Regions from separate parts of the Promicromonospora kroppenstedtii genome, predicted to be linked through region 2. Evidence: riboswitches for the same ligand, from Rfam matches in the RefSeq annotation. Region 2 holds a riboswitch; each other region holds the start of a gene.

Region 1 (7,769 bases), on a different contig from region 2:
CGTGCGGGCGCCCAGTAGGCCGCGGTCGATCCAGCGACGCACCGTGTCGTCGCTGACGCCGAGATAGGCGGCGGCCTCCCGAATCCTCATGTGCGGCACGAATTGGATGTTAGCACCGCGATCACGCATTGATGCTGGGTTCTTGTCCTGATCTGCGGAGTCGAGGCGGTTCGGTCCGATGGGCGGGGGAGAATGGACCCATGAGGATCTCCGCACGAGCCGACTACGCCGTCCGGGCAGCTGCCGAGCTGGCGGCCGCCGACCACGACGGGCCCGTCCGCGCCGAGTCCCTGGCCCGGGCGCAGGACATCCCGCACCGCTTTCTGGAGGGGATCCTGAGCGATCTGCGTCGCGACGGCCTCGTGACGAGCCACCGCGGCGCCGGCGGCGGGTACCGCCTGGCCCGGCCCGCCGATGCGATCACCATCGCCGACGTGGTGCGGGCCGTGGACGGGCCGCTGGTCTTCGTGCGCGGCAACCGCCCGTCCGACCTGGAGTTCCAGGGTGCGGCAGCGCCGTTGCTGCACGTGTGGGTGGCCCTGCGGGCCAACGTCCGCGCGGTGCTGGAGACGGTCACCCTCGCGGACCTGGTCAGCGGATCGCTGCCGGACGAGGTGCGCGCCCTGACCGAGGGCGAGTCGGCCTGGTCCAACTCCTGATCTCCCAGGGCGGCCGGCGTCTCGCGGGGCGGCCGGTGCCCGGCTGAACTCTGAGCGGGCGGAGGACTTTCACCCTGGTTTCCATACCTACTTATCCGACCTGTGAGATGGGCATTGTTTCCGACCGGGTTAGGTGGATACCTTGGCAGGGGGCCCGATCGTGCAGGGCCTCGTGTCGTATCCCCCCGGACCTGGAAGGTCACGACCATGAGAACCCTGATCCTGCTGGCGCTCGTCGGCCTCGGCGCACAGCTGGTGGACGGAAGTCTGGGCATGGCCTACGGCGTCACCTCCACGACGTTGCTGCTGGCCATCGGCACGAACCCCGCCGCGGCATCGGCCACCGTGCACCTCGCCGAGATCGGCACGACGCTTGCGTCCGGCGCCTCCCACTGGCGCTTCGGCAACGTGGACTGGAAGGTCGTCGCCAAGATCGGTATCCCCGGCGCGATCGGCGCGTTCGCCGGCGCCACGTTCCTCTCGTCGCTGTCGACGGAGGTCGCGGGACCGGTCATGTCGGTGATCCTGCTCGCGCTGGGCCTCTACGTGCTGCTGCGCTTCACGGTGCAGGGCCTGCCGACCCGCTCGGACAAGCCGCTCCGCAAGCGGTTCCTCGCACCCCTCGGCCTGGTGGCCGGCTTCTTCGACGCCACCGGTGGTGGCGGCTGGGGCCCGGTCGGCACGCCCGCCATCCTCGCGAGCGGCCGCCTCGAGCCGCGCAAGGTGATCGGCTCGATCGACACCAGCGAGTTCCTGGTGGCCGTGGCCGCCAGCGTCGGCTTCTTCGTCGGCCTCTCCGGCGAGGGCATCGACTTCACCTGGGTGCTCGCCCTGCTCATCGGCGGCCTGATCGCGGCGCCGATCGCGGCCTGGCTGGTGCGCCTGGTGCCGCCGCGCATCCTGGGCTCGCTCGTGGGCGGCGTCATCGTGCTCACCAACTCGCGCACGCTGCTCAACAGCGACTGGATCGCTGCCTCCGACGCCGTGAAGATCCCGGTCTACGTGGTGATCTGGCTGGGCTGGGCCGCCGCCGTCGCCTGGTCCGTGCGGGCGCACCGCAACGCCGCGGCCCTCGAGCCCGCGCCCGAGAAGGCGCAGGAGCCGGAGGCCGATAGCGTGTCGGCATGACGTCCGACCAGGTCGCGGTGATCACCGTCTCCGACCGATGCGCCCGCGGCGAGGCCGAGGACCGTTCCGGCCCCGCCGCGGTGCGGGTTCTGCGGGAGGCGGGGTTCACGGACCTGGTCACCCACCTCGTGCCCGACGGCGTCGAGCCGGTCCGTGACGTGCTGCGGACCGCGCTCGACGCCGGCGCGCGTCTGGTGCTCACCACCGGGGGCACGGGCATCACGCCCCGGGACCTCACCCCCGAGGGCACGCGCGAGGTGCTGGACTACGAGGTCCCGGGCGTCGCCGACGCCGTCCGGCAGCGGGGGGTCGATACGGGGATCCCCACCGCCGTCCTGTCACGCGGGCTGGTGGGTGTGGCCCGCGGATCCGGCGGCACGCGTGCGCTCGTGGTGAACCTGCCCGGGTCGTCCGGGGGAGTGCGGGACGGCCTCGACGTGGTGCTCGCCCTGTGGCCGCACGTCCGGTCCCAGCTCGCGGGCGGCGACCATCCTGCCCCGGCGGCGTAGCCGGGGGTTCAGCAGCGGCTCGGTGGCCGCGGCGCGTCAGCCGCCCGCGAAGGGCGGCAGCACGTCGACCGTGACGCCGTCCGGCACCGGGGCATCGTCGGCCGTGGTGCGGGCGCCCGCGACCAGCAGCGCGCACCGCGGGAGCACCGTGATCAGGCCCGGGTGGGCGGCGGCGAGGGCGCCGCGCAGGGCCGCGACCGACGTCGGCCCGTCGAGCTGTTCGGTGGCGCGCCCGGCGGCCTCGCGGGCGCCGGCGAAGTAGCGGACCGTGATCACTGGGTACGCACCCAGTCGCCCGACTTGCCGCCGGTCTTGCGCTCCAGACGCACGTCCGCGAGCGAGACCGACTTGTCCAGCCCCTTGACCATGTCGATCACGGCCAGGCCCGCCACGGACACCGCCGTCAGGGCCTCCATCTCGACGCCCGTGCGGTCGGCGGTCCGGACGGTCGCGGTGACCACGACGCCGTCGTCGGTGACCTCGAGGTCGACCGCCGCGCCGTGCACGCCGATCACGTGGGCCAGCGGCAGCAGCTCGGGCGTCCGCTTGGCGGCCGCGATGCCCGCGATCCGGGCCACGGCCAGCACGTCGCCCTTGGGCACGGCGTTGTCGCGCAGCGCCTGGACCACGGCGGGGGCACAGCGGACCAGGCCGGAGGCCGTGGCCGAGCGGATGGTCGGCTGCTTTGCGGTGACATCGACCATGCGGGCCTGGCCGCGGTCGTCAAGGTGCGTGAAGCTCACGGCACCAGGGTGTCATGCCCTCACACGGCGGAGCGGCGGGCGGCGATCCGCACGGCGGCTCGGTGCGCACCCTTGGCCGCGATCCGCTTGGCGAACACTGCGGTACCGGCCGCGACGGCCGCGAACACGGTCGCCTGGAGCAGGTCCAGCTCCGGGTCGTCGGGCTTGTTGGGCGCGTCGTTACCCGTCACGCCCTTCCAGATCATGCTGACCGCCTTCTGAGCGACCCAGCCGGCCGCGATCGTCAGGGCGAGGGTGCCGACCTTCTCGCCGAGTGTCTGTTCCGTCTCAATCTGGGCCATCTCCTCACCGTAGCGCCCGGCGGCCGACTAGGCTGCATGGAAACGACAGGGGAGCGCCCCCACGGCGCTGAGAGTGCGGAAAGCCGCAGACCCTTGAACCTGATCCGGTTGACACCGGCGGAGGAAGTCGGAGGCACGATGTTGCGTCTTTCCGGTGCCCACAGGGGCACCATCACGACCGGCACGATCGCGGGCACGCTGTCAGCGGCGCTGCTGCTCGCGGGCTGCTCGGGCTCTGGTTCCGGCGACGGCGCGTCGGGCGCGGGCGACGAGACCGGGACCGTCACGCTCGTGACCCACGACTCGTGGGCGCTCGACGAGAAGCTGATCGACCAGTTCGAGCAGGAGTCCGGCACCACCGTCGAGGTCAGCGCCGCGGGTGATGCCGGCACGCTGGTGAACCAGCTCGTGCTGACCAAGGACGCGCCGCTCGGCGACGCCGTCTTCGGCATCGACAACACCTTCGCCTCCCGCGCCCTGGACGCCGGGGTGGTCGAGGAGTACACGCCCGCCGACCTGCCCGAGGGTGTCGAGCAGGTCGGCGGGGCGCTCACGCCCGTCGACCAGGGCGACGTGTGCGTGAACGCCGACGACGCCTGGTTCGAGAAGTCCGGCCTCGAGGTCCCGAAGACCCTGGAGGACCTCGCCGACCCCCAGTACAAGGACCTGCTCGTGGTGACCAACCCGGCGACGTCGTCCCCGGGTCTCGCGTTCCTGCTGGCGACCGTCGGGGCGTTCGGCGAGGACGGGTTCGAGGACTACTGGACGTCCCTGGTGGACAACGGCGTCAAGGTCGCCGACTCCTGGGAGGACGCCTACTACGTGGACTTCTCGGGTGCGGGCGAGGGCGGCGAGCGTCCGCTCGCGCTGTCGTACGCGACGTCGCCGGCCTTCACGGTGAGCGAGGACGGTTCGGAGTCGACCACCAGCGCACTGCTGGAGACCTGCTTCCGGCAGGTCGAGTACGCGGGTGTGCTCGCGGGCTCGGACAACCCCGAGGGCGCCCGGGCGCTGGTGGACTTCCTGCTCACCCATGACGTCCAGGCCGCTCTGCCGGAGTCGATGTACATGTACCCTGCCGACTCCGCGGTGGAGCTCCCCGAGGACTGGCAGAAGTTCGCGCCCCAGGCCGAGGCCCCGTTCGAGGTGGACCCGGCCCGGGTGAGCGAGCACCGCGACGAGTGGATCGAACGGTGGACCGAGACAGTCGTGGGCTGAGCCTGAGCCGGCGGCACCGGCCGCGGCTCGCACCGTTCCTGTGGGGAGCGGCCGTCGTCGTCCCCCTCGCCTTCCTCGCGGTCTTCTTCGCGTGGCCGGTGGTCGCGCTCGTCGTGCGGGGTTTCGTGCCCGACGGCGTGCTCGACCTCACCGGCTTCGCCGAGGTGCTGTCCCGGCCGCGCACCTGGCGGCTCGTGGGGCTCACGCTCACCCAGGCGGTGCTCGGCACGGCGTTCTCGGTGGTGCTCGGTCTGCCGCTCGCATACCTCCTGTACCGGCGGGCGTTCCCGGGGCGCACCCTGGCGCGCGGGCTGGTGACGGTCCCGTTCGTGCTGCCGGCGGTGGTGGTCGGCGTCGCGTTCCGCGCGCTGTTCGCGCCCGGCGGCACCCTCGGGTTCCTCGGGCTCGAGGAGTCGCTCGCCGGGATCGTCGTCGCGCTCGTCTTCTTCAACGTGTCGGTGGTGGTGCGCACCGTGGGCGGGCTGTGGGAACGGCTCGACCCCCGCGCCGAGGAGGCCGCGGCCTCGCTCGGTGCGGCGCCCGCCCGGGTCTTCCGCACCGTCACCCTGCCCTCGCTCGCACCCGCGATCACCTCCGCGGCCTCGGTGGTCTTCCTGTTCTGCGCCACCGCGTTCGGGGTGGTGCTCGTGCTCGGCGGCGTGCGGTACGGGACCATCGAGACCGAGATCTGGACCCGCACCACCCAGTTCCTGGACCTGCGGGCCGCCTCCGTGCTCTCGATCCTGCAGCTCGTGGTCATCTCGGGCGCCCTCGCCGTCTCCGCACGGGCCCGGCGGCGCCGCGAGGCCGCCCTGCACCTCGTCTCGGCGCGCCGTGCGGCCCGCCCCCTGTCCTGGCGCTCGCCCGCCGACGTCGCCGCGGCGCTCGCGGGCGTCACGATCGTCGCTGGGCTCATCGTGCTGCCGCTGGCCGGCCTGGTGGCCCGCTCCTTCCGCGAGCCCGACGGCTCGTGGGGGCCGGGCAACTACCTCGCGCTCGGCACCACCGGCGAGCGCAACGCCCTGGTCGTCACCGTCTGGGAGGCCACGGCCACCTCACTGCGGATCGCGCTGGCCGCCACCGTGATCGCGCTGGTCGTGGGCGGTCTCGTGGCCCTCGTCGTGTCGCGCCGGCCGCGGTCCGTGGGGGCGCGCCGCGCCGTCGGGACGCTGGACGGCCTGTTCATGCTGCCCCTGGGCGTGTCCGCGGTGACCGTCGGCTTCGGGTTCCTGATCACCATGGACCAGCCGGTGCTCGGCCTCGACCTGCGCACCTCCGGGCTGCTCGTGCCGGTGGCCCAGGCCGTCGTGGCCGTGCCGCTCGTGGTGCGCACCGTGCTGCCGGTGCTCCGGGCGATCGACCCCCGCCTGCGCGAGGTCGCCGCCGTGCTGGGCTCCGGGCCGGGACGCGTGCTGCGCACCGTGGACCTGCCGATCGCCCTGCGGTCGGTCGGGCTGGCCACCGGGTTCGCGTTCGCGGTGTCGCTCGGCGAGTTCGGCGCCACGTCGTTCCTCGCGCGGCCCGACGGCGCCACCCTGCCGGTGGTGATCTACCGGCTCATCGGTCGGCCCGGGGCGGAGAACTACGGGATGGCGCTCGCGGCGTCCGTGGTGCTGGCCGCGCTGACCGCGACCGTGATGATGGTGGCGGAGCGACTGCGCGACGACCGCGCGGGAGGGGAGTTCTGATGGCGGGGCTGGAGGTCCGGGACGTCTCGGTCCGGTACGGCGGCACGACGGCGGTGGACGGGGTGACGCTCGACGTCGACCCCGGCGAGGTGGTGGCGCTGCTCGGGCCCAGCGGCTGCGGCAAGTCCTCGCTGCTGCGGGCCGTGGCCGGGCTGGAGCCGCTGGCCGGCGGGCGGGTGCTGTACGACGGCGCCGACCTGGCCGGGCTGCCGGTGCACAAGCGCCGGTTCGGGCTGATGTTCCAGGACGGGCAGCTCTTTCCGCACCGGGACGTGCGGCGCAACGTCGCCTACGGGCTGGAGACCCTGCCGCTCACCCGTCAGGAGCGGGACGAGCGGGTCTCTGCCCTCCTGGACCTCGTGGGTCTCGCCGGGTACGAGCAGCGGTCGGTACCCACCCTGTCCGGCGGCGAGCAGCAGCGGGTGGCCCTCGCGCGCGCTCTGGCACCGCGGCCCCGGCTGCTGCTCCTCGACGAGCCGCTGTCGGCGCTCGACCGGCAGCTCCGCGAACGCCTGGCCGGCGAGGTGCGAGCCGCGCTCGTGGAGACCGGGACGACGGCGGTGTTCGTGACGCACGACCACGCCGAGGCCTCCGCGGTGGCCGACCGGGTGGGCGTCATGGACCAGGGCCGGCTGCTCCAGGTGGCCGCGCCGCGGGAGCTGCGCACCGCGCCCGCTTCGGACCGCGTGGCCGAGTTCCTGGGGCTGCGGACCTGACGGCGCCCGGCCGCGTCAGGCCGCGCCGGCCTGCTGGACCAGCAGCGCCACCTGGGTGCGGTTCTCCACGCCGAGCTTCACCAGCACGCTGGAGACGTGTGCCTTCACGGTCGGGACGCTGAGGTAGAGGCGCCGTCCGATCTCCGCGTTGGACGAGCCGCGGCCGATCTCGACCGCGACGTCCCGCTCGCGGCCCGTGAGCCGGTCGAGGGCCTGGCGGGCCGCCCGTGCCTCGCCGCCCCCGGCGGCGACCGTGTCCATCAGGCGGCGGGCGATGTCGGGTGCGAGCACCGGCTCGCCGCCCGCGGCCGCGCGGACCGCCGCTGCGATCCGCGCCGGTGGCATGTCCTTGAGCAGGTAGCCGGCCGCCCCGGCGCGCAGCGCGCCCACCACCTCGGTGTCGGTGTCGAAGGTGGTCAGCACGACGACGGCGGGCGGTGACGGCCGGGCGCGCACCCGGCGGGTGGCCTCGATGCCGTCGACGCCCGGCATCCGCAGGTCCATCAGCACCACGTCGGCCGGGTGCGCGTCGAGCACCTGCGGCACGTCCCCGCCGTCGGCGGCCTCGCCGACCACCCGGATCCCCTCGGCGCCGTCGAGCATGAGGCGCAGTCCCGCGCGAACAAGGGCGTCGTCGTCGACGATCACGAGACGGGTCTCCATCAGGCCCACGGTATCCGCGCCTCCAGGACGAAACCAGCAGGTGAGCGGCCCGCGTCGAGCGTGCCGTCGAGCAGTTCCACGCGTTCGCGCAGGCCGACGAGCCCGGTGCCGGGCTCACCGGCCGCGGCGCGCGCGGGACCGTC
Region 2 (7,769 bases):
CCGCGCTGGAGTCGCGCATGCTGAACCAGCTGCTGCACGCCTCGCGGTTCGAGCAGCAGGCCGCCGGGGTCACCGAGCGGCTGCGCGAGCTGCTCCAGGAACCCATCGCGGCACGCCTCGCCGCGCTCGAACGCCTGCACAACGACCGCGAGCGGGCGGCCGAGGCGCGCCGCGAGCGCTCCCGCCGCCGGCTGATGGACGGCACGCTGTCGGCCATCACGGTGTTCGCCGGTGTCTACGCCCTGATCGGCACGGTCCAGGTGGCGCTGGACGCGTCGCTGATCGGTCCGATCCAGGCGGTCACGGCCACCGCGCTGGTCACGGTGGGTGCGCTGGTGACGGGCTGGGCGGTCTTCAGCTGGACGAGCCGCCGGTGACCATCTGCCCGCACGCGTCAGACCCGCAGGCCCCTCGGGTGACCTGAACGTCTGACACGTAGCCTGGTCGGGTCGGCCGCTACGACGGGAGACTTCCATGACCGGATCCCCTGCGCCCACCCCTGGCGAGGCGCACGTCACACCACGCGGCACCCCGCGCGACGACGCCGCCCGGCGGCACCTCTGGGGCCATTTCACGCGGCAGTCCGCCTGGGATGCCGGGGTGCCGACGCTGGTGCGCGGCGAGGGCCACCACGTCTGGGACGCGGCCGGCCGCCGGTACATCGACGGACTGTCGGGGCTGTTCGTGGTCCAGGTCGGGCACGGCCGCCGGGCGCTCGCCGAGGCGGCGGCCAAGCAGGCGGGCGAGCTGGCCTACTTCCCGCTGTGGTCGTTCGCGCACCCGCCGGCCATCGACCTGGCCGAACGGCTGGCCGACCTGGCACCGGGCGACCTGAACCGCGTGTTCTTCACGACCGGCGGCTCCGAGGCCGTGGAGACGGCGTTCAAGCTGGCCAAGCAGTACTGGAAGCTGCAGGGCAGGCCGGGCAAGCACAAGGTGATCTCCCGGAACATCGCCTACCACGGCACCACGCACGGCGCGCTGTCCGTGACGGGCCTGCCGGGGCTCAAGGCGCCGTTCGAGCCGCTGGTGCCGGGCGCGTTCAAGGTGCCGAACACCGACATCTACCGGGCGTCCGAGGACCTGCGCGACGACCCGAAGGCGTTCGGCCGGTGGGCCGCCGACCAGATCGAGGTGCTCATCGAGACGGAGGGCCCGGACTCGGTGGCCGCCGTCTTCCTGGAGCCCGTGCAGAACGCGGGCGGCTGTTTCCCGCCCCCACCGGGTTACTTCGAGCGGGTGCGCGAGATCTGCGACCGGCACGACGTGCTGCTCGTCTCCGACGAGGTGATCTGCGCGTTCGGCCGGACCGGCTCGATCTTCGCGTGCGACGACTTCGGCTACGTGCCCGACATGGTCACGTGCGCGAAGGGCATGGCGTCGGGCTACTCGCCGATCGGCGCCTGCCTGGTCTCCGACCGGGTGTACGAGCCGTTCGCCCACGGTTCGACGACCTTCGCCCACGGGTACACGTTCGGCGGGCACCCGGTCTCAGCCTCGGTGGCGATGGCGAACCTCGACCTGTTCGACCAGGAGGACCTGACGGGACGGGTCAAGGAGAACGCGCCCGCGTTCCGGTCCACCCTGGAGCGGCTGTACGACCTGCCGATCGTGGGCGACGTGCGCGGGGCCGGGTACTTCTACGCGATCGAGCTCGTCCGGGACAAGGTCACGCGGGAGACCTTCTCGGGCGACGACGCCGAGCGCCTGCTGCGCGGGTTCCTCACCCCGGCGCTGTTCGAGGCGGGGCTGTACTGCCGCGCCGACGACCGTGGGGACCCGGTGGTGCAGCTCGCACCGCCCCTGACGATCGGGCAGCCGGAGTTCGACGAGATCGAGCAGATCCTGCGCGGGGTGCTGAGCGAGGCGTGGACGCGGCTGTGACGGGTTGTGCGGAGCGCTCGGCGACGCCGCGGGCGCTCCGCCCGGCCCGCCCGCGAGGTGCGCTTCTACCCAGCTATCAGGCCCGAAACTGACGTGTTTCTTGGGCGTAATGGCTGGGTAGAAGCGCACCTTCGGGGTCACCTCTCGTGTCAGGACTTCCGGACGGCGGTGGGCCGCAGGCGGACCGGCCCCACGCCGCGCGCGACGGCACCCACGAGGCGGTCGTCGGCGGCTTCGTGACGCAGCCGGATGTTCCGCAGCCGCGTGCCGGCCGGCACGACGGCGGACGGACCCTTGCCGGTGAGCTTCTTGAAGACGATCACGGTGTCACCGTCGGCCAGCGGTGTGCCGTCGGCATCCCGGATGACGGCGGCCCAGTCGCTCGGTTCCGGCTCCGGCGGTGCGCCTCGCAGACGGCGGACCTCCTTGTCCCGCCGCGCGGCCTCCCGGGCCAGGGCGAGCCGACGTCGGTGCTCGTCCCGGTCGAGCTCGGGCTCGCCGGCCAGGCGGATGACCCGGTTGCTCCGAGGATCGACGTACGGAACCCGGTCCGGCGTCCGGTACGCGGTCGTGTACCCGGCGCGCAACTCTGCCGCCTGGAGACCGTAGCGCACCCAGAGGTCGCAGGTGGACGCCACGAGCACTGTTGCCCCGGTAAGCGCTGCGAAGGTCTTCAGCACGACAGGAGTCGTGTCCGGAGCAGCGGTCGAGGCCGCGATGAAGAAGACAACGATCAGGAAGAAGACAACACTGATCAGAAGGACGAGCACCGAGAACAGACCGATGACCGAGACAGTACGGACCGATGGCCCTGGGATCCGCCGAGCGCGAATCTCGGGGTTCCATGTCTTCGTCACCACGACCCCACATCCATCACCGCAAACCGGACAGATGTGCTGAACTCTAGCGGTCCGCCCGCGAGGTGCGCTTCTACTCAGCTATCAGGCCCGAAACTGACGTGTCTTTTGGGCGTAATGGCTGGGTAGAAGCGCACCAGCGGACGCAGCGGGCGCAGCCCGGCTGGGTCAGGCCGCCGCCGCGCGCTGCTCCGCCGGGCGGCGGCGCAGGGTGGGCTGCAGGATCGCGGGCGGGTCGTAGGCCGCGTCCAGGCGGCCGACGTCGGTTCCCGGCGGCACGATGGCGTCGATCCGGTCGAGGATCTCGTCGCTCAGGCTGACCTCGGCGCCGGCGAGCGCGCTGTCGAGGTGCTCCATGGTGCGCGGTCCGATGATCGCGGAGGTGACGCCCGGGTGCGCGATCGCGAACGCCATCGCGAGATGGTTCAGCGGCATGCCGGCCTCCTCGGCGACGGGGATGAGCTGCTCGACGACGTCGAGGCGCTGCTCGTCCTGGAGGTGCTTGAAGCCGAACTGCGCCCGGTGCGCGTCGCTGGCCCGCCCCTTGCGGTACCGGCCGGTGAGCATGCCGCCGGCGAGCGGGCTCCAGACCAGCGTGCCCATGCCGTACTGCTGGGCCACCGGCAGCACGTCGCGCTCGATGCCGCGGTTCAGGATCGAGTACGGCGGCTGCTCGGTGCGGAACCGCTCCAGGCCGCGCCGCTCGGCGACCCACTGCGCCTGGACGATGTCGGCGGCGGGCATGGTGGACGAGCCGATGGCGCGCACCTTGCCCGAGTTGATCAGGTAGGTCAGCGCCGCGAGCGTGTCCTCCACGTCGGTGTCGGGGTCGGGACGGTGGATCTGGTACAGGTCGATGTGGTCCGTGCCGAGGCGGCGCAGCGAGTTCTCGACCTCGGCGATGATCCAGCGCCGGGAGTTGCCGCGGTGGTTGGGGTCGTCGCTCATGGGCAGGTGCACCTTGGTGGCCAGGACGACGTCGTCGCGCCGGCCCTTGAGCGCCTTGCCCACGATCTCCTCGGACTCGCCCCGTGAGTAGGCGTCGGCCGTGTCGATGAAGTTGATGCCCGCGTCGAGCGCCTTGTGGATGATCTTGACCGACTCGTCGTGGTCGGGGTTGCCGATCGCGCCGAACATCATCGCGCCGAGCGCGTAGGGGCTGACCTTGATGCCGGTCCGGCCGAGGTTGCGGTACTGCATGGGGCCCTCCTGGGGTCGAGAGGTCTGGTGAGCGCACCCGCGATGCCGTAGTCTGGAACTAAGCGGAACGCTCTTCCAGAACTATATGGAAAGGCGTTCCGGTTAGCAACGGATCGGGAGAGAAGTGACCCAGCACACAGAGCAGCGCCCCCTGCGCCGCGACGCGCAGCGCAACATCGGCGCGCTGCTCGACGCCGCCAAGCAGGTCTTCGGCACGTCCGGCGTGGACGCGCCCGCGAAGGAGATCGCCGACCTCGCGGGCGTCGGCGTCGGCACGCTCTACCGCCACTTCCCCAAGCGGTCCGACCTGGTCAAGGCCGTCTTCCAGGCCGAGGTCGACGCCACCGCCGACGCCGCCCCCGCCCTGGCCGCCGCCCACGAACCCGTCGTCGCACTGGAGAAGTGGCTCCACCGGTACACCGAGTTCCTCGCGACCAAGCGCGGGCTCGCCTCCGCACTGCACTCCGGCGACCCGACGTTCGACGCGCTGCCCGCGTACTTCATGGGCCGGCTCGGCCCCGCCGTCGGCTCCCTGCTCGACGCCGCCGCCGCGGCCGGCGCCATCCGCGCCGTCGCCAGCCCCAAGGACCTGCTCTACGCCGTGTCCAAGCTGTCGGTGACCATGAACGACGAGGAGCCCGACCACGGCCGCCGCATGCTCGACCTGCTCGTCGACGGGCTGCAGCACCGGGCCTGACCCCTCCCCTTCCAGCACGCACCGACGGTTCCGGACACCCGCCGAAGCCGTATAAGGTCGGCACCCAATGGCGCGGGGCGCAGGGCACCAGCCCGGCTGAGATGCACCCGTGGAACCTGATCTAGGTAGTGCTAGCGAAGGGAACGCCTCATGGGCTCAGTCCTGCCCGACGCCGTCGCGTCGGTCGTCACCGCGGTGCGCGACACCGCCCCACTGGTGCACTGCGTGACCAACGTCGTGGTCACGGGCTTCACCGCCAACATGCTGCTCGCCGCCGGCGCGGCACCAGCCATGGTCGCCGACCCCGAGGAGGCGCCGATCATGGCCGGCGTCGCCGGCGGGCTGCTGATCAACCTCGGCACCGTCGAGGGCCGCCAGGCCGACGGCATGCGGGCCGCCGTCGACGGCGCCACCGCCGCCGGCGTGCCCTGGGTGCTCGACCCCGTGGCCATCGGCGCGCTCCCGCTGCGCACGCGGCTCGCCGCCGAGCTCTACGCCCGCGGCCCTGCCGTCGTGCGCGGCAACGCGTCCGAGATCCAGGCGCTCGCGGGCGGGGCCGGCGGCCGCGGCGTCGACTCCCTGGACACGCCGGACGGCGTGCGGGACGTCGCGCTCGGCCTGGCCCGGTCCTCCGGTGCCGTGATCGCCGTGAGCGGCGCGTCCGACCTGATCACCGACGGTGAGCGCGTCGTCCGCGTCCGGGCGGGCAGCTCCCTGATGACGCGCGTGACCGGGGTCGGCTGCTCGCTCGGCGCGCTGGTCGCGGCGTGCGCCGCCGTCACCGAGGACCGGCTGCTCGCCGCGACGGCCGCCACGGCCTGGCTCTGCGTCGCCGCGGACCGCACGACGTCGGCGACGCCCGGCAGCTTCGCCGTCGAGCTGGTGGACCGCGTGTTCGACGTCGACCCCGAGACGGTCGGGTTCGGCGCCGGGCTGGTGGACGAGTCCACGGCGGGGTCTTCCCCGACCACGGTCGCGCGGGCCGGCGCGTGAGCGCCCGGATCCGCCTCGACCCGTCCGTCTACCTGGTCACCGACACCCAGCAGTGCGGCGGCCCCACGGGGGTCGTCGCCACGGTCGGCGCGGCGGTCGACGGCGGCATCACCGCCGTCCAGCTCCGCGACCCGGCGGCGAGCACGCGCGAGCTCGTGGACCTCGGCCGCGCGCTGGTCGCGCTGCTCCGGCCGCTCGGGGTGCCGCTGGTCGTCGACGACCGGGTCGACGTCGCGCTCGCGATCGACGCCGACGGCGCCCACGTGGGCCAGCGCGACCTGGACCCCGTCTCGGCGCGCCGGCTCCTGGGCCCGGACCGGCACCTCGGGCTCAGCGTGAGCACGCCGGAGGAGGCGCGGGCGGTCGCGGACCTGCCCGCCGGCACGGTGGACCTGCTGGGCGTCGGGCCGGTGCGGCCCACCCTGACCAAGACCGACGCCCGCGCGGCGATCGGCTTCGCGCGGCTCGGCGTCGTCACAGCCGCCTCGGCGTTCCCCTGCGTGGCGATCGGCGGGTTGCGGGCCGCCGACGTCGCCGCGCTGCACGCGGCGGGGGCAGCCGGGAGCGCCGTCGTGTCCGCCGTCTGCGGGCGGCCGGACCCGGCCGCCGCAGCCCGGGAGATCGCGCGGGCGTGGGCCTCGGTCCGCGGCGGCTCGGACCCGGGCGGCGGCCCGAGGGGCGAACGTGCGCCCACCGCTCGGCCCGGCACGCCGACGGGACCAGCCGCATGACCGCGCAGCACAGTGCGCCGTCCGCGGAAGCACGTACCCGCTCCACGCCCGACGCCGGACCGCGCACCCGGCCGCCGGGGCATCCGGTCGTGGCGCTGACGATCGCCGGGTCGGACCCGTCCGGCGGCGCAGGGATCCAGGCCGACCTGAAGACCTTCGCGGCGCTCGGCGGCTACGGCTGCGCGGTGCTCACGGGACTGACGGCGCAGTCGACGACCGGCGTGACGCGGGTGCACCCGGTGCCCGCCGACATGGTGCGCGCGCAGCTCGACACGCTGTTCGCCGACGTCGCCGTGGACACGATCAAGATCGGCATGACGACGGACGCCGCCGTCGCCGGGGCGGTCGCCGCCGTCGTGCGTGACCTGCGGGCCGTCGGGCGGGCGCCGTTCGTGGTGCTCGACCCGGTGATGGTCGCGACGTCGGGCGACCGGCTGCTGGCGCCCGACGCCGAGGCCGTGCTCCGCGACGAGCTGCTCCCCCTGGCTGACCTCGTCACGCCCAACCTGCCCGAGGCCGCCGTGCTGCTCGGCGTCGAACCGGCCCGCGACGGCCGTGAGGCGGCGGACCAGGCCCGGGCGCTGAGCGCGCTCGGGGCAGGGTGTGCGCTGGTCAAGGGCGGGCACCTCGACTCGGCCGAGTCGGTCGACCACCTCGCGGGCCCCGGCGTGGACGGCGTCGTCGCTCTGACCGCGCCCCGTGTGCCGACCCGGAACACCCACGGCACGGGCTGCACGCTGAGCTCGGCCTGCGCCGTCCTGCGGCCGGTGCACGACGGCTGGGAACCGGCCGTCCGGGCCGCCAAGGAGTACCTCACCGGGGCGCTGCGTGCCGCGGACGACCTGGTCGTGGGCGGCACCGGGACCGCACCGGGACCGTGGCGGGGCCACGGGCCGGTGCACCACGGCTTCGCGACCCGCTGAGCCGGGGTGGGCCCGGGAGATCCCCTTTGAGGCCTAAGTTTCTTTGCTTTGAGGAGTCCGAAAGCGAAGAAACTTAGGCCTCAAAGGGGATCGGGCGCAGCGGGATCAGGCCAGCCGGACGACCAGCCCCAGCAGGACCGGGCCGGACGGCCGGCCGGCTCCAGCATCAGACCGACTTCAGGATCTCCGCCGCACGCGCCCGGGCCCAGGCGTCGGCCTCCAGGACACCCTCGACCGAGCCCGCGTCGCCCGCCCCGGTGGTCGCGTGCGCCTCGACGACGGCGGCCACGGTGTCGACGATGTCGAGGAACCCGATCGTCCCGTCGTGGAACGCGTCCACGCACACCTCGTTCGCGGCGTTGTACACGGCGGGGTGGGTGCCGCCGGCCTCGCCGACCTGGCGCGCCAGTCGCACGGCGGGGAACGCATCGTCGTCCAGGGGCAGGAACTCCCAGCTCGCGGCCTGCGTCCAGTCGATGCCGAC
Region 3 (7,769 bases), 290 kb from region 2:
CGGCGCCGGGACCAGGGCAGCTCCTGGTCCGCGTCGCCGCGGCAGGCGTGAACTTCATCGACACCTATCGCCGCTCGGGCGTGTACCCGATGCAGTACCCGCACACGGTGGGCGCCGAGGGCGCGGGCACCGTGGAGGCGGTGGGCGAGGGCGCGACCGGCTTCGCCGTCGGCGACCGCGTGGCCTGGCACGACGGGCCGGGCTCCTACGCGGAGCTCGTCGCCGTGGACGCCGCCGGCGTCGTGCACGTGCCCGACGGGCTCGACCTGACCACCGCCGCCGCGCTGCCGCTGCAGGGCATCACCGCGCACTACCTGGTGCGGTCCACGTTCGAGGTGCAGCCCGGGCACGACGTGCTGCTGCACGCCGGCGCGGGCGGCGTCGGGCTGCTGGCCACCCAGCTCGCCGTGGCGCGCGGCGGGCGCGTGATCACCACGGTCTCCACCCCGGAGAAGGCGGCACTGTCCGCCGCGGCCGGCGCCGCGCACACCATCGACTACGCAGCGCTGGACGACATCACCACCGAGCTGCCCGCCCTGGTGCGCGAGCTCACCGACGGCCAGGGCGTGCACGTCGTGTACGACGGCGTGGGCCGCACCACCTTCGAGGCCTCGCTCGCCTCGCTGCGCCCGCGCGGCATGCTCGTCCTGTTCGGCGGCGCGTCGGGCCAGGTCCCGCCGTTCGACCCGCAGCGGCTCAACAAGGGCGGCTCGCTGTTCCTGACCCGGCCCACCATCGCGCACTACACGCTCACGCGCGGCGAGATCGAGTGGCGCACCTCGGAGGTGCTCTCGTCCGCGGCATCGGGTGACCTCGACGTCCGCATCGGGGCCACCTACCCGCTGGCCGACGCCGCCGAAGCACACCAGGCGCTGGAGTCCCGGGCCACGACGGGCAAGGTGCTGCTGGTCCCCTGAGCTCGCCAGAGTCGTCGGCAGTTGGCATCGAGATCGGCACAGGCCTGGACCGATCTCAATGCCAACTGCCGAGTTTGCCGGGCAAACTGCCGACGCTGCCCCGCCGTCGGCCGCGACAGCCAGCCGTCAGATCGGTTTAACGTTGGACCTTTTTCGCCCTCGCCGCCGCTCAGGTCTTTACAGCGATCCGCGCGGTGGCGACAATTCACCCGACCGGTTCGTTCCAGCTCGGAGGTTCAACGTGGTACTTCCCCGCTTCTCCCGTGCCCTGGCCACGGGGATCGCCGTCGCCGCACTGGCGCTCGGCACCCTCACCACCAGCTCCGCCGTCGCGGCACCCGCGGACGACGCGCCCGCCGGCGACGTCTCCGTCCAGACGACGGTGCGGCCGAGCCTCGTGCTCGACCGCGACTTCCCCGACCCCGACGTGTCCAAGTTCGGGAACACCTACTACGCCTACGCCACCAACCAGGGCAAGAACCTGCCCTGGGCCAGCGCGCCCGACCCGGACGGCCCGTGGACCTTCCAGTCCACCGACGCCCTGCCGACGCTCGGGGCCTGGGCCAAGACCGGCCGGACCTGGGCGCCCGACGTCTCCCAGCGTGCCGACGGCAAGTACCTGCTCTACTACACGGCCTGGCACAACGCGTCCGGGCGCCAGTGCATCGGCGCCGCGCTGGCCGACTCCCCCGGCGGCCCGTTCGCCCCGGTCGGCAGCGAGCCGCTCATCTGCCCGCTGGGCGACGGGGGCGCCATCGACGCGTCCAGCTTCGTGGACAGCGACGGCACCCGGTACATCCTGTGGAAGAACGACGGCAACGCCATCGGCGCCACCACCTGGATCCACGTGCAGCGCGTGGCCTCGGACGGCATCACGTTCCAGGGCGGCGCCGCCCAGGTGCTACGCAACGACCGGGCCGACGAGGCCGGCATCATCGAGGCACCCGTGGTGACCAAGGTGGACGGCAAGTACGTGCTGTTCTACTCGGCCGGCCCGTACAGCACCAACTCGTACGGCACCAACTACGCCGTCGCCAGCTCCATCACCGGGCCGTACACCAAGGCCTTCCGGTTCCTCATGACCACCGACTCGCTCGACGGCGCCGTGGCCGGCCCCGGCGGCGCGGACGTGCTGCGCGACTCCGGCGGCGACAAGCTGATCTTCCACGGCCACCGGGACGCGGGCGGCCGCGGCATGTACGTGGCCGACCTCGGCTGGGCCGGCTCCAACCCCGTGGTGCGCGGCAGCCGGGTGCGCTACGAGGCCGAGCGCGGCACCCTGAACAACTGCTCGGTGCGCGAGAACGCGGCCGGCGCCTCGGACGGCAAGGTCGCCGCGTACATCGACCACGCGGACAGCTCGGTCGACATCGGCGCGATCTACGTGCCGACGTCCGGCAGCTACACCCTGCACGTGGGCTACGCCAACGGCTCGGCAGAGACGGCGTCGCACACGGTGACCGTCAACGGGACCTCCGCCGGGTCGATCAGCTACCCGATCACCGGCTGGGACAACTGGCAGCAGGTCAGCAAGGACATCACGCTGCAGGCCGGCTGGAACACCATCCGCCTGGGCAAGGGGACGGCGTTCACGGAGCTCGACTACATCGAGGTCGCGTAGCCGCCCCGCCCCAGCGAGTCGACAGCCCAGCGATCACGCCCGAACCGCAACCGTTCCGGCGCAATCGCTGGGCTGCGGCGTGCGCGGGGCACGATCGCCGGGCCATGGCGCACATCAGGGCCAGTACCGCGGCCCGCCGTGATGTATCTTGATATCAAGATACTCGACGGCGAGGAGTTGTGATGGCCGACTGGAACCCCGGCGCATACCTGCAGTACACGGACGAGCGGTCCCGGCCGTTCACGGAGCTGGTCGCCCGTGTGCCGGGGTCACCGACCACGATCGTGGACCTGGGCTGCGGCCCGGGCCATCTCACCCCGGTGCTCCGTGCCCGGTGGCCCGAGGCGCACGTGACCGGCGTGGACGCCTCCCCCGCCATGATCGAGCGCGCCCGGGAGGCGGACCCGGGCACCGAGTACGTGCTGGCCGACCTCAGCACGGACGAGCACCGGGCCGACCTCGTGATCAGCAACGCGGCGCTCCAGTGGGTGCCGGGACACCGCGACCTGCTGACGACGCTCGCCGACCGCGCCGCGCAGACCTTCGCGTTCCAGGTGCCGGGCAACCACGACGCGCCGAGCCACCGGCTGCTGCGGGAGGTCGCGGCGCGCGCGCCGTACGCCGACGTCGTCGGGCCGGTGGAACGGCGGGCCACCGCCGACCCGGGCGAGTACCTGGAGATCCTGGCCCGGCCGGGCTGGTCGGTGGACGCGTGGGAGACCACGTACACCCACGTGCTGCACGGGCCGGACCCGGTGCTGCGCTGGATCTCGGCGACCGGAGCCCAGCCCACGCTCCAGGCACTGGAGGCGAAGGACCCGGCCCTGCGCGCCCGGTTCGAGGAGGAGTTCGGGGCAGCCCTGCGCGCGGCCTACCCCGAGCACGCGCACGGGACGCCGCTGGCGTTCCGCCGGGTGTTCGTGGTGGCCACGCGGGTCTGAACCGGTACGGCGCCGAGCGCCGGTGCCAGGCCCGGCGTCAGCCCTGCCGGGTGACGCGGGCCTCGAGCCCGGCCAGCTCGGTGTCGACGTACTCCCGGGTGCGCTTCCCCACCAGACCGCCGACCAGCCACGCCAGCGAGCCGGTCTGCGTGATGGCGAGCGTCACCCTGGAGCGACCGTCCGGCAGCGGCTCGACCAGGTGCTCCGCCTGCGTGGTCACACCTGGCGCCTCGGTGATCCACGCGAAGTGCCGCGGCGGGTCCCACTCGTCCATCAGCCAGACCGCGAGCGGCAGCTCCGGCTGCTCGATCCGCACCTGGGTGCCGACGTCGGGCGGGTTGGGCCCGTCGATGATCTCGACCGACCGCATGGACGACGTCCAGTCGGGCATGTGCTCGACGTCGGACAGGACCGCCCACACCTCCTCGGGTGTCGCGTCGATCTCGGCGGAGGTGCTGTAGTTCGGCATCGGTGCTCCTGTCCTCGGGTCGGCGCCGTCGGCGGCGTCACCCCTAGTCTCGGCCTACAGAGGTGGCGTCGGCCAGGCGGGGCGGGTCAGGCCCTGCTCGAAGAAGAGGTACTCGTGCACCGACGAGATCTCGAAGGCCCGCAGCATCCGTTCCCGCTGGTCCGGGGAGACCCAGCGGGCGGCGGCGTCCGCCAGGGCGCGAGCCTGCCGGGTCGCTACCTGGAAGCCCTCGTCGCCGTAGGTGCCGATCCAGGCCGCGTAGGGGTGGCCGGCGAGGCCGCCGGGGCGACGTCCGGCCAGCTCCACGAGCACACCGCCGACATGGGCGTAGAGCCAGTAGCAGGGCAGCAGCGCTGCGATGGTCTCCGCGTAGCTGCCCGACGCCGCGGCATGCAGGTGACCGGTGTAGGCCGCGGTCACGGGTGAGGCCTCGACGGCGGCGACGTCGGCCGCGGCGAGCCCGGCGTGGGCGCCCAGCCAGTCGCGGTGCAGCGCCGTCTCGACCTCCAGCGCCGAGACCGACGACCGCGCGAGAAAGCCCTGTGCGGCCGGGTCTGGCGCACTCTGCGCGGCCCGTGCCAGGACGCGCGAGTACTCGCGCAGGTAGGCGGCGTCCTGGGCGAGGTAGAACGCGAACGCCTCGGCGGGCAGCGAGCCGTCCGCGAGCGCCACGACGAACGGCATCCGGTCGACGGCGTCGCGCCAGCCCGCGATGCGGTCCCAGGCCTCCTCCGTGAAGGGGCGGACGGCGTCGTCGTCCGGCGTGGTGCGGGTCTCGGCACGGGCAACGACGGGTGTCTCCGCGGAGACGGGTACGACAGAGGTCACGATGGACATCCCTTCGCCAGCATGATCTGGATCAGGTTCGACGGGTGTGGTCTCAGCCCTGGCAGGGCACCCCGTGTCACGTGCCGCCGAGGCTACCGGATGGAAGACGTGCCGGTCGTAGGCTGCCACCATGACAGACCGCCCCATCCGCATCGGAGTCCAGCTCCAGCCCCAGCACGCCGACTACTCGCAGCTTCGGGACGCGGTGCTCCGCGCCGAGGACGCCGGCGTCGACATCTTGTTCAACTGGGATCATTTCTTCCCGCTCAGCGGCGACCCCGACGGCAAGCACTTCGAGTGCTGGACCATGCTCGGCGCGTGGGCCGAGCAGACCGAGCGGGTGGAGATCGGCGCGCTGGTGTCGGGCATCGGCTACCGCAACCCCGACCTGCTGGCGGACATGGCGCGCACGGTCGACCACATCTCGGGCGGGCGGCTGATCCTGGGCCTGGGTGCCGGCTGGTTCGAGAAGGACTACGACCAGTTCGGCTACGAGTTCGGCACGGCTGGTTCCCGGATCGCGAGCCTGGCCGACGCCGTGCCGCGCATCAAGGCCCGGCTGGCGGCCGGCAACCCGGCGCCCACCCGCGAGATCCCGATCCTGATCGGCGGTGGCGGGGTGCGCAAGACGCTGCGGATCGTGGCCGAGCACGCCGACATCTGGCACGCGTTCGGCGACGTGCCCACGCTGACCGGCAAGTCGGCGATCCTCGACGAGCACGGCGCCGCCGTCGGGCGGGACACCGCGAACCTGGTGGAGCGCTCGGTGCAGGCGCAGGGTTCGCCCGAGGAGACGGGCGAGGCCCTGGTGGCGGCGGGGGCCACGCTGTTCACCGTGGGGGTGACGGGGCCGGACTACGACCTGTCGACCGCGGAGCGCTGGATCGCCTGGCGCGACTCCCACGGCTGAGACTCGGCCGGCACGGCGACGGTGCCGGGGTCGGCGGCACGCTCGCCGTCGACCTCGGCACCGGCAGCAGGCACGGCGAGGCCCTGGCCGAGCCGCAACGCGCTGTTGACCAGGCCCAGGTGGCTGAACGCCTGGGGCGTGTTGCCGAGGTGGCGCCCGGTGCGCACGTCGTACTCCTCGCTGAGCAGCCCCACGTCGTTGCGCAGCGTGAGCAGCCGCTCGAACAGGGCGACGGCCTCCTCGACGCGGCCGATGCCGTGCAGCGCGTCCACGAGCCAGAAGTTGCACACCAGGAACGTCGCCTCGGCGCCCGGCAGGCCGTCCACCTGGTCGTCGGCCGCGTTGTGGTAACGACGCAGGAGCCCGTCCTGGCCGAGCTCGCGCTGCACGGCATCGACCGTGCCGACCACGCGGGGGTCGTCCCAGGGCAGGAACCCCACCTGCCCGATGAGCAGCAGCGCGGCGTCGAGCCCGTCGGAGCCGTAGAACTGGGTGAACGTGTTGCGCTCGACGTCGAACCCGTTGGTGCAGACGTCCTCGTGGATGCGGTCCCGGACGGCGCGCCAGCGGTCCACGGGCTCGTCGACCAGGCCGTACTTCTCGACGGCGCGCACCGCCCGGTCGAACCCGGCCCAGGCCATGACGCGCGAGTGCACGAACGCCCGGCGCGGGCCGCGCACCTCCCACAGCCCGTTGTCGAGGTCGGCCCAGTGCTCCTCGAGGTGCTCCAGCAGCGCGCGCTGCAGGCGCCACGCCTCCCGGTCCTGCTCCAGCCCGGCCTCCCGGGCCTGGTGCAGGGCGTCCAGCGTCTCGCCCCACACGTCGATCTGGAGCTGGTTCGCCGCCCCGTTGCCGATCCGGACCGGCGCGGAGCCCTCGAAGCCGGGCAACCAGTCGATCGTGTACTCCGGCAGCCGACGCCGCCCGTCGAGCCCGTACATGATCTGCAGGTCGGCGGGGTCGCCGGCGACGGCGCGCAGCAGCCATGCCCGCCAGTCCCGGGCCTCGTCGATGAAACCCGTGCCGATCAGGGCCTGCAGGGTGAGCCCGGCGTCGCGCAGCCAGCAGTACCGGTAGTCCCAGTTGCGCTCGCCCCCGATCTCCTCGGGCAGCGACGTCGTGGCCGCCGCCGCTATGGCACCCGTCGGCGCGTAGGTCAGCGCCTTCAGCGTGATCAGCGACCGGTGCACGGCGTCGGACCACGGGCCGGTGTAGGTGCACCCGCCGACCCAGGACCGCCAGAAGTCCTCCGTGTCGGCGAGCGCCGCGTACGGGTCCACCGGGTCCTTCGTGGCCAGGTGCGACGCGTGATAGTTCAGGACGAACGGCACCCGCTCCCCCGGCCCCACGGTGAACTCCGCGCGCAGCACCGAACCCTCGTTCGCGCCCGCGTGCTCCAGCGGCACCGGCGAGTCGATCCGCACCGAGTCCGGGCCGGCGACGGCGCGCAGCGCGTCCCGGTCCCAGGTGATCCACGGCACGATGTCGCCGTAGTCGAACCGGAGCCGGAGCTCCGTGGTCATCGGCACGTGCCCGCTGATGCCTTCGACGATCCGGACCAGGTCTGCCTCCTCGCCGCGCGGCGGCATGAGGTCGAGCACCCGCACCCGGCCCTCGGGCAGGTCCCACTCCGTCTCCAGGATCAGCGTGTCGCCCCGGTAGCGCCGGCTCGTGCACGCGCCGCCCGACGTCGGGCCGAGCCGCCACGACCCGTGCCGCTCGTCGCCGAGCAGCGCGGCGAAGCAGGCCGGGGAGTCGAACCTCGGCAGGCACATCCAGTCGATCGAACCGTCCCGGCCGACCAGAGCCGCGGTCTGGAGATCTCCGACCAACCCGTAATCCTCGATTCGGCGCGTCACCGTCAAAGACTAGGTTCGCCGCGACCCGGACACCATGGATCGACGTGTCAGACGTACAGGCCGATCGGGTGACCCGTACGTCCGACACGTCAGGCAGCACTCAGAACGACGAGGCGTCCGCCGCGTACACCCACCGGTGACCCGGGTACTCGCCGAGCGACCACAGGTAGTCCCGCGTCGGGTCGTAGGACAGGTCCTCGGCACCCACGGTCAGCGCGTCACCG

What was found. Region 2 has a riboswitch for thiamine pyrophosphate ahead of thiM (hydroxyethylthiazole kinase). Riboswitches for the same ligand answer to the same signal wherever they lie in the genome.
Region 1: linked by a shared signal. The riboswitch ahead of ACH47X_RS25830 (thiamine ABC transporter substrate binding subunit) and the one ahead of thiM (hydroxyethylthiazole kinase) in region 2 are both predicted to bind thiamine pyrophosphate.
Region 3: linked by a shared signal. The riboswitch ahead of ACH47X_RS03525 (TenA family protein) and the one ahead of thiM (hydroxyethylthiazole kinase) in region 2 are both predicted to bind thiamine pyrophosphate.

What each region holds. Positions count from the first base shown of each region.
Region 1 covers NZ_JBIRYI010000024.1:4,569-12,337, forward strand. Annotated here, with positions in the region: gene ACH47X_RS25795 (molybdopterin-binding protein) at 1-99, opposite strand, end outside; gene ACH47X_RS25800 (RrF2 family transcriptional regulator) at 201-659, shown strand; gene ACH47X_RS25805 (sulfite exporter TauE/SafE family protein) at 867-1,787, shown strand; gene ACH47X_RS25810 (molybdenum cofactor biosynthesis protein B) at 1,784-2,296, shown strand; gene ACH47X_RS25815 (MoaD/ThiS family protein) at 2,333-2,572, opposite strand; gene moaC (cyclic pyranopterin monophosphate synthase MoaC) at 2,569-3,039, opposite strand; gene ACH47X_RS25825 (DUF4235 domain-containing protein) at 3,060-3,341, opposite strand; TPP riboswitch at 3,379-3,484, shown strand; gene ACH47X_RS25830 (thiamine ABC transporter substrate binding subunit) at 3,480-4,559, shown strand; gene ACH47X_RS25835 (ABC transporter permease) at 4,556-6,247, shown strand; gene ACH47X_RS25840 (ABC transporter ATP-binding protein) at 6,247-6,963, shown strand; gene ACH47X_RS25845 (response regulator) at 6,979-7,626, opposite strand; gene ACH47X_RS25850 (sensor histidine kinase) at 7,626-7,769, opposite strand, start outside.
Region 2 covers NZ_JBIRYI010000001.1:516,608-524,376, reverse strand. Annotated here, with positions in the region: gene ACH47X_RS02350 (hypothetical protein) at 1-377, shown strand, start outside; gene ACH47X_RS02345 (aspartate aminotransferase family protein) at 475-1,884, shown strand; gene ACH47X_RS02340 (PhnA domain-containing protein) at 2,034-2,654, opposite strand; gene ACH47X_RS02335 (aldo/keto reductase) at 2,910-3,941, opposite strand; gene ACH47X_RS02330 (TetR/AcrR family transcriptional regulator) at 4,066-4,638, shown strand; TPP riboswitch at 4,702-4,799, shown strand; gene thiM (hydroxyethylthiazole kinase) at 4,789-5,631, shown strand; gene thiE (thiamine phosphate synthase) at 5,628-6,362, shown strand; gene thiD (bifunctional hydroxymethylpyrimidine kinase/phosphomethylpyrimidine kinase) at 6,359-7,285, shown strand; gene dxr (1-deoxy-D-xylulose-5-phosphate reductoisomerase) at 7,452-7,769, opposite strand, start outside.
Region 3 covers NZ_JBIRYI010000001.1:807,247-815,015, reverse strand. Annotated here, with positions in the region: gene ACH47X_RS03545 (quinone oxidoreductase family protein) at 1-917, shown strand, start outside; gene ACH47X_RS03540 (family 43 glycosylhydrolase) at 1,159-2,538, shown strand; gene ACH47X_RS03535 (methyltransferase domain-containing protein) at 2,721-3,479, shown strand; gene ACH47X_RS03530 (SRPBCC family protein) at 3,517-3,948, opposite strand; gene ACH47X_RS03525 (TenA family protein) at 4,003-4,776, opposite strand; TPP riboswitch at 4,768-4,860, opposite strand; gene ACH47X_RS03520 (LLM class F420-dependent oxidoreductase) at 4,907-5,686, shown strand; gene ACH47X_RS03515 (glycoside hydrolase family 15 protein) at 5,632-7,545, opposite strand; gene ACH47X_RS03510 (hypothetical protein) at 7,646-7,769, opposite strand, start outside.